2 linked regions of the Promicromonospora sp. Populi genome follow. The protein of the gene in region 2 interacts with the protein of the main gene of each other region in a pairwise test. Links are inferred from orthologs where the notes say so. Each region holds a gene or a part of one and is shown on either strand. Other genes may lie near its edges.

Evidence for each region. Proteins that work in one complex are often made in the same cells at the same time.
Region 1: the proteins of tsaE (region 2) and rlmB interact in binary tests that used the Escherichia coli proteins (3 or more experiments, as listed by UniProt). The link is inferred for Promicromonospora sp. Populi from one-to-one orthologs.

What each region holds. Positions count from the first base shown.
Region 1 is NZ_CP163528.1:3,134,239-3,139,458, forward strand. What follows is about bases 1,511-4,496. They hold rlmB (23S rRNA (guanosine(2251)-2'-O)-methyltransferase RlmB), read right to left. Parts: upstream 3,509-4,496; coding sequence 2,513-3,508; downstream 1,511-2,512. Other genes in these bases: AB1046_RS14145 (DUF4032 domain-containing protein), read left to right, coding at 1,511-2,502; cysS (cysteine--tRNA ligase), read right to left, coding at 3,602-4,496. Outside these bases: AB1046_RS14140 (ABC transporter ATP-binding protein), read left to right, coding at 1-1,059; more of AB1046_RS14145, read left to right, coding at 1,234-1,510; more of cysS, read right to left, coding at 4,497-5,029; AB1046_RS14160 (SRPBCC family protein), read right to left, coding at 5,050-5,220. UniProt on the Escherichia coli protein: Specifically methylates the ribose of guanosine 2251 in 23S rRNA.
Region 2 is NZ_CP163528.1:4,426,749-4,431,908, forward strand. What follows is about bases 1,145-4,070. They hold tsaE (tRNA (adenosine(37)-N6)-threonylcarbamoyltransferase complex ATPase subunit type 1 TsaE), read left to right. Parts: upstream 1,145-2,285; coding sequence 2,286-2,855; downstream 2,856-4,070. Other genes in these bases: alr (alanine racemase), read left to right, coding at 1,145-2,238; AB1046_RS20100 (LamG domain-containing protein), read left to right, coding at 3,002-4,070. Outside these bases: AB1046_RS20085 (pseudouridine synthase), read left to right, coding at 1-963; more of alr, read left to right, coding at 1,003-1,144; more of AB1046_RS20100, read left to right, coding at 4,071-5,160. UniProt on the Escherichia coli protein: Required for the formation of a threonylcarbamoyl group on adenosine at position 37 (t(6)A37) in tRNAs that read codons beginning with adenine.

The DNA.
Region 1 (5,220 bases), 1.3 Mb from region 2 along the record:
GTCGACCAGCTGAACCTGGAGATCGAGGACGGCGAGTTCCTCGTCCTCGTCGGCCCGTCCGGCTGCGGTAAGTCCACGTCCCTGCGCATGCTCGCGGGCCTCGAGGACGTCAACGGCGGGCACATCTTCATCGGTGACCGCGACGTCACCGACGTGCAGCCCAAGGACCGCGACATCGCGATGGTCTTCCAGAACTACGCGCTGTACCCCCACATGTCGGTGGCGGACAACATGGGCTTCGCCCTGAAGATCGCGGGCACGCCCAAGGCGGAGATCCGCCAGCGCGTCGAGGAAGCAGCGAAGATCCTCGACCTCACCGAGTACCTCGACCGCAAGCCGAAGGCCCTCTCGGGTGGCCAGCGTCAGCGTGTCGCCATGGGCCGCGCCATCGTGCGTCAGCCCCAGGTGTTCCTCATGGACGAGCCGCTGTCGAACCTCGACGCCAAGCTCCGCGTCCAGACCCGTACGCAGATCGCGTCGCTCCAGCGCCGCCTGGGCGTCACCACGGTCTACGTCACCCACGACCAGACCGAGGCCCTGACGATGGGCGACCGCATCGCGGTCCTCAACGGCGGCATCCTGCAGCAGGTCGGCACCCCGCGTGAGATGTACGACCGCCCGAACAACGTGTTCGTCGCCGGCTTCATCGGCTCGCCCGCCATGAACATCGGCACGTTCGACGTCAAGGACGGCAGCGTCAAGGTCGGCTCGGCCAGCGTGCCGCTCGAGCGGTCCATCGCGAGCGGGATCCCCGAGTCCGACAACGGCAAGGTGACCCTGGGCTTCCGTCCCGAGGCGCTCGACGTCGTCCCCGTCGGCACCGCCGGCTCGTTCGACGTCGAGGTCAACCTCGTCGAGGAGCTCGGCTCGGACGCGTTCGTCTACGGCTCGCTCAAGGGCGACGCCGCCGACGTCAACCTGACCGCCGGTGAGACCAACCAGCTCATCGTGCGGATCGACCCGCGCAGCGTGCCGGACAAGGGCGACGTCATCGCCGTCTCGATCCAGTCCGGTCACTCGCACGTGTTCTCCGCGACCTCGGGTGAGCGTCTCGGCTGAGCAGGCACAGGTACCGCCTGATTCCTCAGCTCGCTGAGGGAACGGTTACCTCCTCGGGGTGTGTTGCTGTGCATGGACGTCTGTCCCGCACAGCAACACACCCCGTAGGCCTTTTTTCGCTCCGCCCCGGCGGAAGCCCCGGCCTCCCCGGCCGAGTGGCCGGCCCAGCGCAGAATGGTGCCCATGCCCCAGCAGAATCTCCAGATCACCGCGGTCGCACCTGACCCCGCGCTGCTGGACCTCCCGTGGGACGTGCCGCTGGCCGAGTGGCCCGAGGACGTCCTGGCCGCACTGCCCCAGGGAATCTCGCGGCACGTGGTCCGGTTCGTGAACCACTCCGGCCGCGTCATAGCGATCAAGGAGATCGGCGAGACCGTCGCCTACCGCGAGTACGAGCTGCTCCGCCAGCTGCACCGTATCGAGGTGCCCTCGGTAGTGCCCGTGGGCGTCATCACGGGCCGCAGGGCGCCCGATGGCGAACGGCTCGAGGCAGTGCTCGTCACCGAGCACCTGCAGTTCTCCCTGCCCTACCGCGCCCTGTTCAGCCAGGACCTGCGCCCCGACACCGCCACGCGCCTCATCGACGCCCTGGCGGTGCTCCTGGTCCGCCTGCACCTGGTGGGCTTCTACTGGGGCGACGTGTCGCTGTCGAACACCCTCTTCCGGCGCGACGCCGAGACTTTCGCCGCCTACCTGGTCGACGCCGAGACCGGCGACCTGCACCGCACCCTGACGAACGGCCAGCGCAACTACGACGTCGACCTGGCGCGCACCAACATCATCGGCGAGCTCATGGACCTCGCCGCGGGCGAGCTGCTCGACGAGGACGTGGACGAGGTGGCGATCGGCGACGCCCTCGTGGAGCGCTACAACGAGCTGTGGGAGGCCCTCACGGTCTCGGAGGCGTTCGACCGCGGGGACCGCTGGCGCGTGGCCGCCCGCATCGAGCGGCTCAACGACCTCGGCTTCGACGTGGGCGAGCTCGAGATCACCACGGACATCGACGGCACCAAGGTGCGCATCCAGCCCAAGGTGGTTGACGCCGGGCACCACTCCCGTCGGCTGCTGCGCCTCACGGGGCTGGACGTCCAGGAGAACCAGGCGCGCCGCATGCTCAACGACCTGGACAGCTACCAGGCCGCTACCGACCGGCAGAACGACCAGGAGCAGATAGTGGCGCACGCCTGGGTGCGCCAGGTGTTCCGCCCGACAATCGACGCCGTGCCGCGCGAGCTGCGCCGCAAGCTGGAGCCCGCGCAGCTGTTCCACGAGATCCTCGACCACCGCTGGTACATCTCACAGCAGGCACAGCGGGACATCCCGCTGCCCGAGGCCGCCGAGTCCTACGTCGAGAACGTGCTGCGGCACCGCCCCGACGAGGACGCCGTGCTCGGCCTCGCTCCCGGCGAAGCGGAAGAGGAAGAGGCCGAGCTCGAGGCTTAGCTTTCGAGTCCTAGCTCGCCTGGGCGCGCTGCTTCGCCACCTCGTACAGGGTGATCCCGGCGGCCACCGCGGCGTTCAGCGACTCCGTGGTGGCCGCGATCGGGATGGACACCACCGCGTCGCACACCTCGCGCACCAGGCGGGACAGGCCCTTCCCCTCCGAGCCCACGACGAGCACCAGCGGGTCGGTGGCGTAGGCGAGCTCGCCCACCTGCATGTCGCCGCCGGCGTCGAGCCCCACCACGAAGCAGCCGGACTTCTTCAGCTCGCCGAGCTCACGGGCCAGGTTGGTCGCACGCGCCACCGGCACCCGCGCCGCCGCGCCCGCCGACACCTTCCAGGCCGACGCCGTCACGCCGGCCGCGCGCCGCTCCGGCACCAGCACACCGTGCGCGCCGAACGCCCCGGCGGACCGGAGCACCGCCCCGAGGTTGCGCGGGTCGGTCACGCTGTCGAGCGCCACGATCAGCGGCGCCTCGCCGGCCTCGGCCGCGGCGTCGAGCAGGTCCTCGGCGTCCTTGTAGTCGTACGGCGGCACCTTCATCGCGACGCCCTGGTGCACGGCGCCTTCGGTGATCTTGTCCAGGTCGAGGCGCGACGCCTCGAACATGGGGTGGCTGCGCGTGTGCGCGATCTCCAGGATCTCCTGGGTGCGGTCGTCCGCGTCCAGGTGGGTGGCCAGGTAGATGCCCTCGACGGGCATCTCGGCGCGCAGCGCCTCCAGCACCGCGTTGCGCCCGGTGACGACCTCGGTCGCCGATCCGTCCTTGCGGCCCGCGCCACGACCGCCCGGGCCGCCCGGGCGCCGTCCGGCAGCCGCCGCACGCCGCTCCGCCGCGAGCTTGCGCTCGTGCGCGGGGTGATACGTGCGGTCCTCCGCCTTGGGAGTCGGTCCCTTGCCCTGCAGCGCCTTGCGGCTGTGGCCGCCGGTGCCGACCTGGGGGCCCTTCTTCGAGCCGGCCTTGCGCACCGCGCCGGCCCGCCTGTTGTTGTTGCTACCTGCCATCGTCGTCTCGTCTCTCAGCCGGTGGTCGACCTTGTCGAGACCACCCAGTGTTCGGTAGAGGCGGCCGCGACAAGTTCGGCCACCGGAAAAAAGTCAGGAGAGCGCCCAGCGGGCGCCGTCGGCGGAGTCCTGGACCTCGATCCCGGCCGCCGCCAGGCGGTCCCGGATCGCGTCGGACGTGGCCCAGTCCTTCGCGGCCCGCGCGTCCGCGCGGGCCTTGAGCTCGGCCTCGACCAGAGCGTCGAGGGCCGCGGTGTACCGGTCGTCGGTGGACGTCGCCCACTGCGGGTCCGCGGGGTCGAGGCCCAGCACGTCGAGCATGGCACGGAGCGTCACCAGCTCGTCACGCACCACGACGTCCGTCCCGGACGCGAGGGCGGTGTTGCCCGCCCGCAGGTGCTCGTGCACGACGGCGAGCGCCTGCGGCACGTTCAGGTCGTCGTCCATGGCCGCAGCGAACGCCTCGGGGACGTCCGCCTTGGCGACCTCCTCCGCCGGGACGTCGCCCACCCGCTCAGAGGCGCGCGCGACGAAGCCCGAGAGGCGCTCCCACGTGGTGCGGGCCTCGTCGAGGGTGTCGGGCGCCCACTCCAGCATGGAGCGGTACTGCACGGCGGCCAGGGCGTACCGCACTACGGGCGCTGGGGCCTGGCTCAGCAGCTCGCTGACCAGCAGGCCGTTGCCCAGGGACTTCGACATCTTCACGCCGGCCTGCGTGACCCACGCGACGTGCATCCAGCGCTGCGCGAACCCGTAGCCCGCGGCCCGCGACTGGGCCTGCTCGTTCTCGTGGTGCGGGAACCGCAGGTCGAGGCCGCCGCCGTGGATGTCGAAGGTCTCGCCCAGGTAGCGGCGGGCCATCGCCGAGCACTCCAGGTGCCAGCCGGGGCGGCCGGGCCCGTACGGGGTGTCCCAGGACGCCGACTCCGGCTCGCCCGGCTTGTTGGCCTTCCACAGCGCGAAGTCGTGCGGGTTCTTCTTGGCCGCGCTCGCAGAGTCCGCGACGACCTCCGTGCCCTCCTCCGGGCTGAGGTCCTCGACCTTCTGCCGCGTGAGCTCGCCGTAGGCGGGCCAGGAGTGGACGTCGAACCAGACGTTGCCCTCGCCCGTGCTGTAGGCATGCCCCTTCTCGACGAGCCGCTCCATGAGCGCGACCATCTCGGGCACGCTGCCGGTGGCGCGCGGCTCGTAGGTGGGCGGGATCACGCCGAGCGCGTCGTACGCCTGGGTGAACACGCGCTCGTACAGCGCGGCGTGCGCCCACCACTCGCGGCCGGCCGCGGCCGACTTGGCCAGCACCTTGTCGTCGATGTCGGTGACGTTCCTGATCAGGGTGACCTTCAGGCCCCGGCGGGTGAGCCAGCGACGCAGCACGTCGAACGCGATCACCGGGCGGAGGTGGCCTACATGCGGGGGTGCCTGGACGGTAGCGCCACACAGGTAGATGCCGACCTCGCCCGGGGTGATGGGGGTGAAGTCGCGCACCTCGCGCGCAGCGGTGTCAAACAGGCGGATAGTCACCTGTCAAGGGTACCGGCGCTTCAGGTTCCCGCTTCGACAATATCCCTGGCTCGCTCAAGGGTCTGGCGCATCCCGCGCACATTCGCCCGACGACGGTGCCAGCCCGCCACCGCCCAGTACACCCGGGCCACGCCCCGCGGCTCCAGCTCGAACGACTCGGTGACGTCGGTGCCACCGTCCGCCGGCACCAG
Region 2 (5,160 bases):
TTCCCGTTCGCGCTCGACTACCTCCTGGACCGGTTCCGCGACGACGAGGTGCGCCTGCGCGAGAAGCTGGCCCTTGGCGAGGTAGTCACGGGGCACGGCGCTCCGCTGACGCCGACGACGCCCTACGAGCCGCGCGGCTTCATCTACCTCTACCGCGACCCGCCGGCGCACGAGGACAAGATCCCGTTCGAGCCCGAGGTGCTGTTCCGCGACGAGAACCTGCTGGTAGTGGACAAGCCCCACTTCCTGGCGACCACGCCGCGCGGGCGGTGGGTGCGCGAGACCGCCCTGGTCCGACTCCGGGTAGCCCTCGACCTGCCCGAGCTCTCGCCGGCCCACCGGCTCGACCGCGGCACGGCGGGTGTGCTCGTCCTTACCGTTCGGCCCGAGGTGCGCGGCGCCTACCAGGAGGCGTTCGCCCGCCGCGCGGTGCGCAAGGTCTACGAGGCGGTGGCGCCTCTGGCGCCGTCGGGCAGCCTGGTGCAGTCGGAAGGTGCGGCGCAGTCGGGTGGTGCAGTGCAGTCGGGGAGTGTGGTGCCCGACGGCGTGCGGGTGGCCCGGGGCGAGTCCGTCACGGTCCGCAGCCGCATCGTGAAGCGGCGCGGCGTGACTCGCGCCGAGGAGGTGCCTGGCGAGCCGAACGCCGAGTCCCTGATCACCCTTGCCACCGCCGACGCGGCCCGCGGCCTGGGCCTCTACCGGCTGGAACCGCACACCGGCAAGACCCACCAGCTGCGCCTGCACATGGCCTCCCTCGGGCTGCCGATCCTGCACGACCCGTTCTGGCCCGAGCTGCGCGACACCGAGCCCGACGACTTCGACCGCCCGCTGCAGCTCCTGGCCCGCTCGCTGGAGCTCACCGACCCGCTGTCGGGGCGTCCCCGCCGCTTCGAGTCGCGCCGAACCCTGAGCGAGGCGCCCGTGTCAGAAAGCTCAAGTCGCGGGGGTGACCTGAGCGGCTGACCCGTCCGCTCGGAGGTGACAGGTGCAAGAATCTTGCAGATGAGCACCACCCCCGCCTACCCTGCGCGCGCCGTCGTGGATCTGGACGCGATCCGCGACAACGTGCGTGCCCTGCGGGCCATCGCACCGACCGCGCAGGTCATGGCCGTCGTCAAGGCCGACGCGTACGGGCACGGCCTCGCCCCCGTGGCCCGGGCGGCGCTCGCGGGCGGCGCGACCTGGCTGGGCGCTGCACAGAACGTGGAGGCGCTGGCCGTCCGAGCCGCCGTCGGGCCGGGACCGCGGATCCTGACCTGGCTCTCCGCACCCGGCGCACCCTTCGCCGAGCTCGTCCGGGCCGACGTCGACATCGCGATCGCCGCCGCCTGGGCCCTCGACGAGGTGGCCGACGGCGCCCGCGCGGCCGGCGGCACCGCCCGCGTGCACCTCAAGGTCGACTCCGGGCTGGGCCGCAACGGCATCACACCCGAGGACCTGCCGGCCGTGCTCGACCGGGCGGTGGCGCTGCAGCACGAGGGTGCGCTCGCCGTCGTCGGCGTCATGTCGCACTACGCGATCGCGGACGAGCCCGACGACCCGTCGGTGAAGATGCAGACCCACGCCTTCGAGGAGGCGATCCGCACCGTCGAGGCAGCCGGGCTGCCCATCGAGGTGCGGCACATCGCCAACTCCGCGGCCACCCTGACCAACCCCGCCGCGCACTACGACCTCGTGCGTCCGGGGATCGCCGTCTACGGGCTGTCCCCGGTGCCGCACCTGGGGGTGCCGAGCGACTACGGGCTGCGCCCCGCGATGACGCTGGAGGCCCGGCTCGCCACAGTGAAGCGCGTGCCCGCCGGCCACGGCGTCTCCTACGGCCACTTCTACATCACCACACAGGACACGGTGCTCGGCGTGATCCCGCTCGGCTACGCCGACGGGATCCCGCGCCACGCATCCGGCGGCTCGCTCGGCCCGGGCGGTCCCGTCCTCGTCGGCGGCGGGGTGGACGACGTCGCCGCCCCCGGCACCGGCCTCGGCACCGCCCGCGTGCTGCGCGTGGTCGGCCGGGTGTGCATGGACCAGATCATGCTCGACCTCGGGCCCTATGCCCCCGAGCAGGCCGGCGACGTGGTGACATTGTTCGGGGCGTCCGACGGGCTCGCCCGCGCCGGCGCGCCCAGCGCCGAGGACTGGGCCCAGGCCGCCGGCACCATCAGCTACGAGATCGTGACGCGCCTCGGCGCGCGGGTGCCGCGTGTGTACGCGGGCACCGCAGGAAGGGAGACCGCGTGAGCGGGGCAGTGAGTGGAACCGGCGAGACGGCCACGTCGTCGCGGGTGGTGACGTCGGAGGTCTCGACGTCGGACGTAGCGACATCGCAGGTGGTGAAGCTGGAGCTGGCCGACGCCGGCACGACGCGCGCGCTCGGCGCGGCCCTCGCCGCAGAGCTGCGCGCGGGGGACCTGGTGATCCTCACGGGTGACCTGGGGGCGGGCAAGACAACCCTGACCCAGGGCATCGGAGCGGCGCTGAACGTGCGCGGCCAGGTCGCGTCACCCACATTCATCGTGGCGCGCGAGCACCCGCCGCTGCCGCGCCCGGACGGATCGCGCGGGCCCGGGCTGGTGCACGTGGACGCCTACCGGCTCGGCGGGCTGAGCGAGCTCGACGCGCTCGACCTGGACTCCTCCCTCGAGGACTCCGTCACCGTCGTCGAATGGGGGCGTGGCCTGGCGGAGGCGCTCGCGGACGACCGGCTGGAGATCGACCTGGAACGCCCGCGGGGGGCGCCGTCGTTCGACCCGGGTGTGGCCGTCGAGGAGGACCCGGAGGCGGGGACCCGGCGGGTGACGATCCGCGCGGTCGGGCAGCGCTGGGCCGGTGTGGACCTCAAGGGAATTTTGGCCTGAGGGCTGGTTGCCCTGGATGAAAGATCACCCACTACTGGCGGAAATCACCCGCTGACTGAGCCCAAAGCTCTACTTTGGGTATGCGCTCTCCATTAAGTTCACCTCCGGTAGCCGCCGCCCTGGCGATTGCCAGGGGGAGGAACGTGATGGTGCACGACTTGACTTGGCCGCGCGTGTCGGGGGCCGCGTTAGCGTCGGCTCTCGTCTGTGCGACGACTCTGATGTCCCTGGTAGTTGGCTCGGTCGTGCCGGCCTCGGTGGCCACGGCGCTTGATGCTGCTGACACGACAAGCGCTGTCGCCGCGGTGGACGACGACGTCCCTGACGGTGCGCTGATCGAGTCGGGCAGCGGGCTCGAGGGCACTGACCCGCTGGAGGAGACCTCATCGGCCGAGGCCGAGGCGCTCGCCGAGGCTGCACAGACGGGAACGCCGGTCGAGGTCGTCGCCAAGAGGGGCGAGACCCGTGAGCTGTGGGCTCAGTCCGATGGTTCGATCGAGGTTCGGGAGTTTGTGTCCCCGAAGTGGACCCGCACCGAGGACGGCTGGGCCGAGATCGACCTCGATCTCACCGAGACACCGGACGGCGCGGTGTCACCCGTGGCGTCGACCGTCGACGTGCAGTTCTCTGGCGGGGGCGACGACCCGCTGGTGCGGATGACTCGTGCTGGTCGAGTGCTGGAGTGGACCTGGCCGGAGGCACTGTCTGAGCCCGTGCTCGCAGGAGACACGGTGACGTACCCCGAGGTCTTGGCGGGAGTCGATCTGCGGATGACCGCGGTCCCGGACGGGTTCTCGTCGTCACTGGTGGTCAAGACCGCAGAGGCGGCGGCATCGCCCGAGCTGGACGCTGTGACCTTCGGGATGCGGACGCAGGGCCTGGACGTCGATGTGACCGAGCAGAACGCGCTGGAGGTGCGGGATACCGCGTCGGATGCCCTGGTGTTCGAGGCGGCTCCTGCTTCGATGTGGTCCTCGGCGACTGCCTCGGAAGCGGGTACGAGCAGCCCTGCGTCCAGGATCAGTGCGGCGGCCGCGGACGCCGAGGACTCGCCTGCCGGCGAGGTTGCGCCCGTGGGAGTGAGCGTGTCGCCGGGTGGAGACGCGATCACGTTGACTCCGGACCAGGAGATGCTGTCGTCGCCGGACACGACCTTCCCTGTCGTGATCGACCCCTTGGTCAAGACTCCCCGTGCCGGTGGTTGGACAAGTCCGAACAAGTCCTGGCCGACGCAGTCGTACTGGCTTTTCAAGGGTGACTCGACGGCTGGCCTGGGCAACTGCGCCGGCTGGGCAGACTGCCCCGGCGGATCGATGTACCGGTTGATCTACCAGTTCGACACAGCCGGGTTCTTGGGCAAGCAGATCCTGAATGCGGAGTTCGTCGTCCGCAACACACATTCCGCAGTGTGCGAGGACCACCGGGTGAGTCTCTGGCGCACCAAGGCGATCAACAGTGCCACCACCTGGAACACGCAGGCCGCCGCTGGCTTCTGGGTCGAGCAGGTCGCGTCGGCGACGTTCAACTACGGCGGTTCCCAGAGTGGTTGCGCCCCGGCGGCCGATGCCGAGTTCGGTTTGACCTCCTACATGCAGCAGGTCGCGGACAACGGCACGAGCAAGTCGGTCGCTCTGGGTATGCAGGCGGCTTCGGAGACCGACAAGAACCACTGGAAGAAGTTCTCGCGGATGGGATTTCTGCGGGTTACGTACAACAGCACTCCGACGGTCGTGAAGCTGAGCCACATGGCGTTGACGTATGGCGGAGCGTGCGACGACTCGTCCGTGGACGCTCCGCTGCGAACGGGGCGGCTGGGGCTGCTGCGGGTGGCGTACGCAACCGATCCTGACCCCAGTGAGCGGATCCGGGTGCAGTTCAGGCTCGAACGCGCGGATGGCACAGAGTTCTGGACCGGGACCTCGACCGAGAAGCTCAAGCAGTCGCCGTTCGCGTTGTCGATGCCCTCCACCACGCCGAAGAACGCGCGGATGCAATGGTCGGTCCGGGTGTACGACGGACACCGGTACTCCGCGTGGTCGGCCCGGTGTCAGTTCGTGTACGACACCACATTGCCCGCGCCGCCACGGATCACGGCCCCGGAGTATCCGGAGACAGATCCGAGCGATCCGGATGCCATGCCGAACGACGGTGTGGGTGAGTACGGGTGGTTCACGATCGATTCCCCGAGCTGGGACGTGGTGAAGTACCGGTACCGCTTCAACGACGACCCGTACAAGACCGAAGAGGGCTCGTCTCTGACGATCGCGTACTTGCCCTTGGAACCGGGTGCGCATCAGCTGGTTGT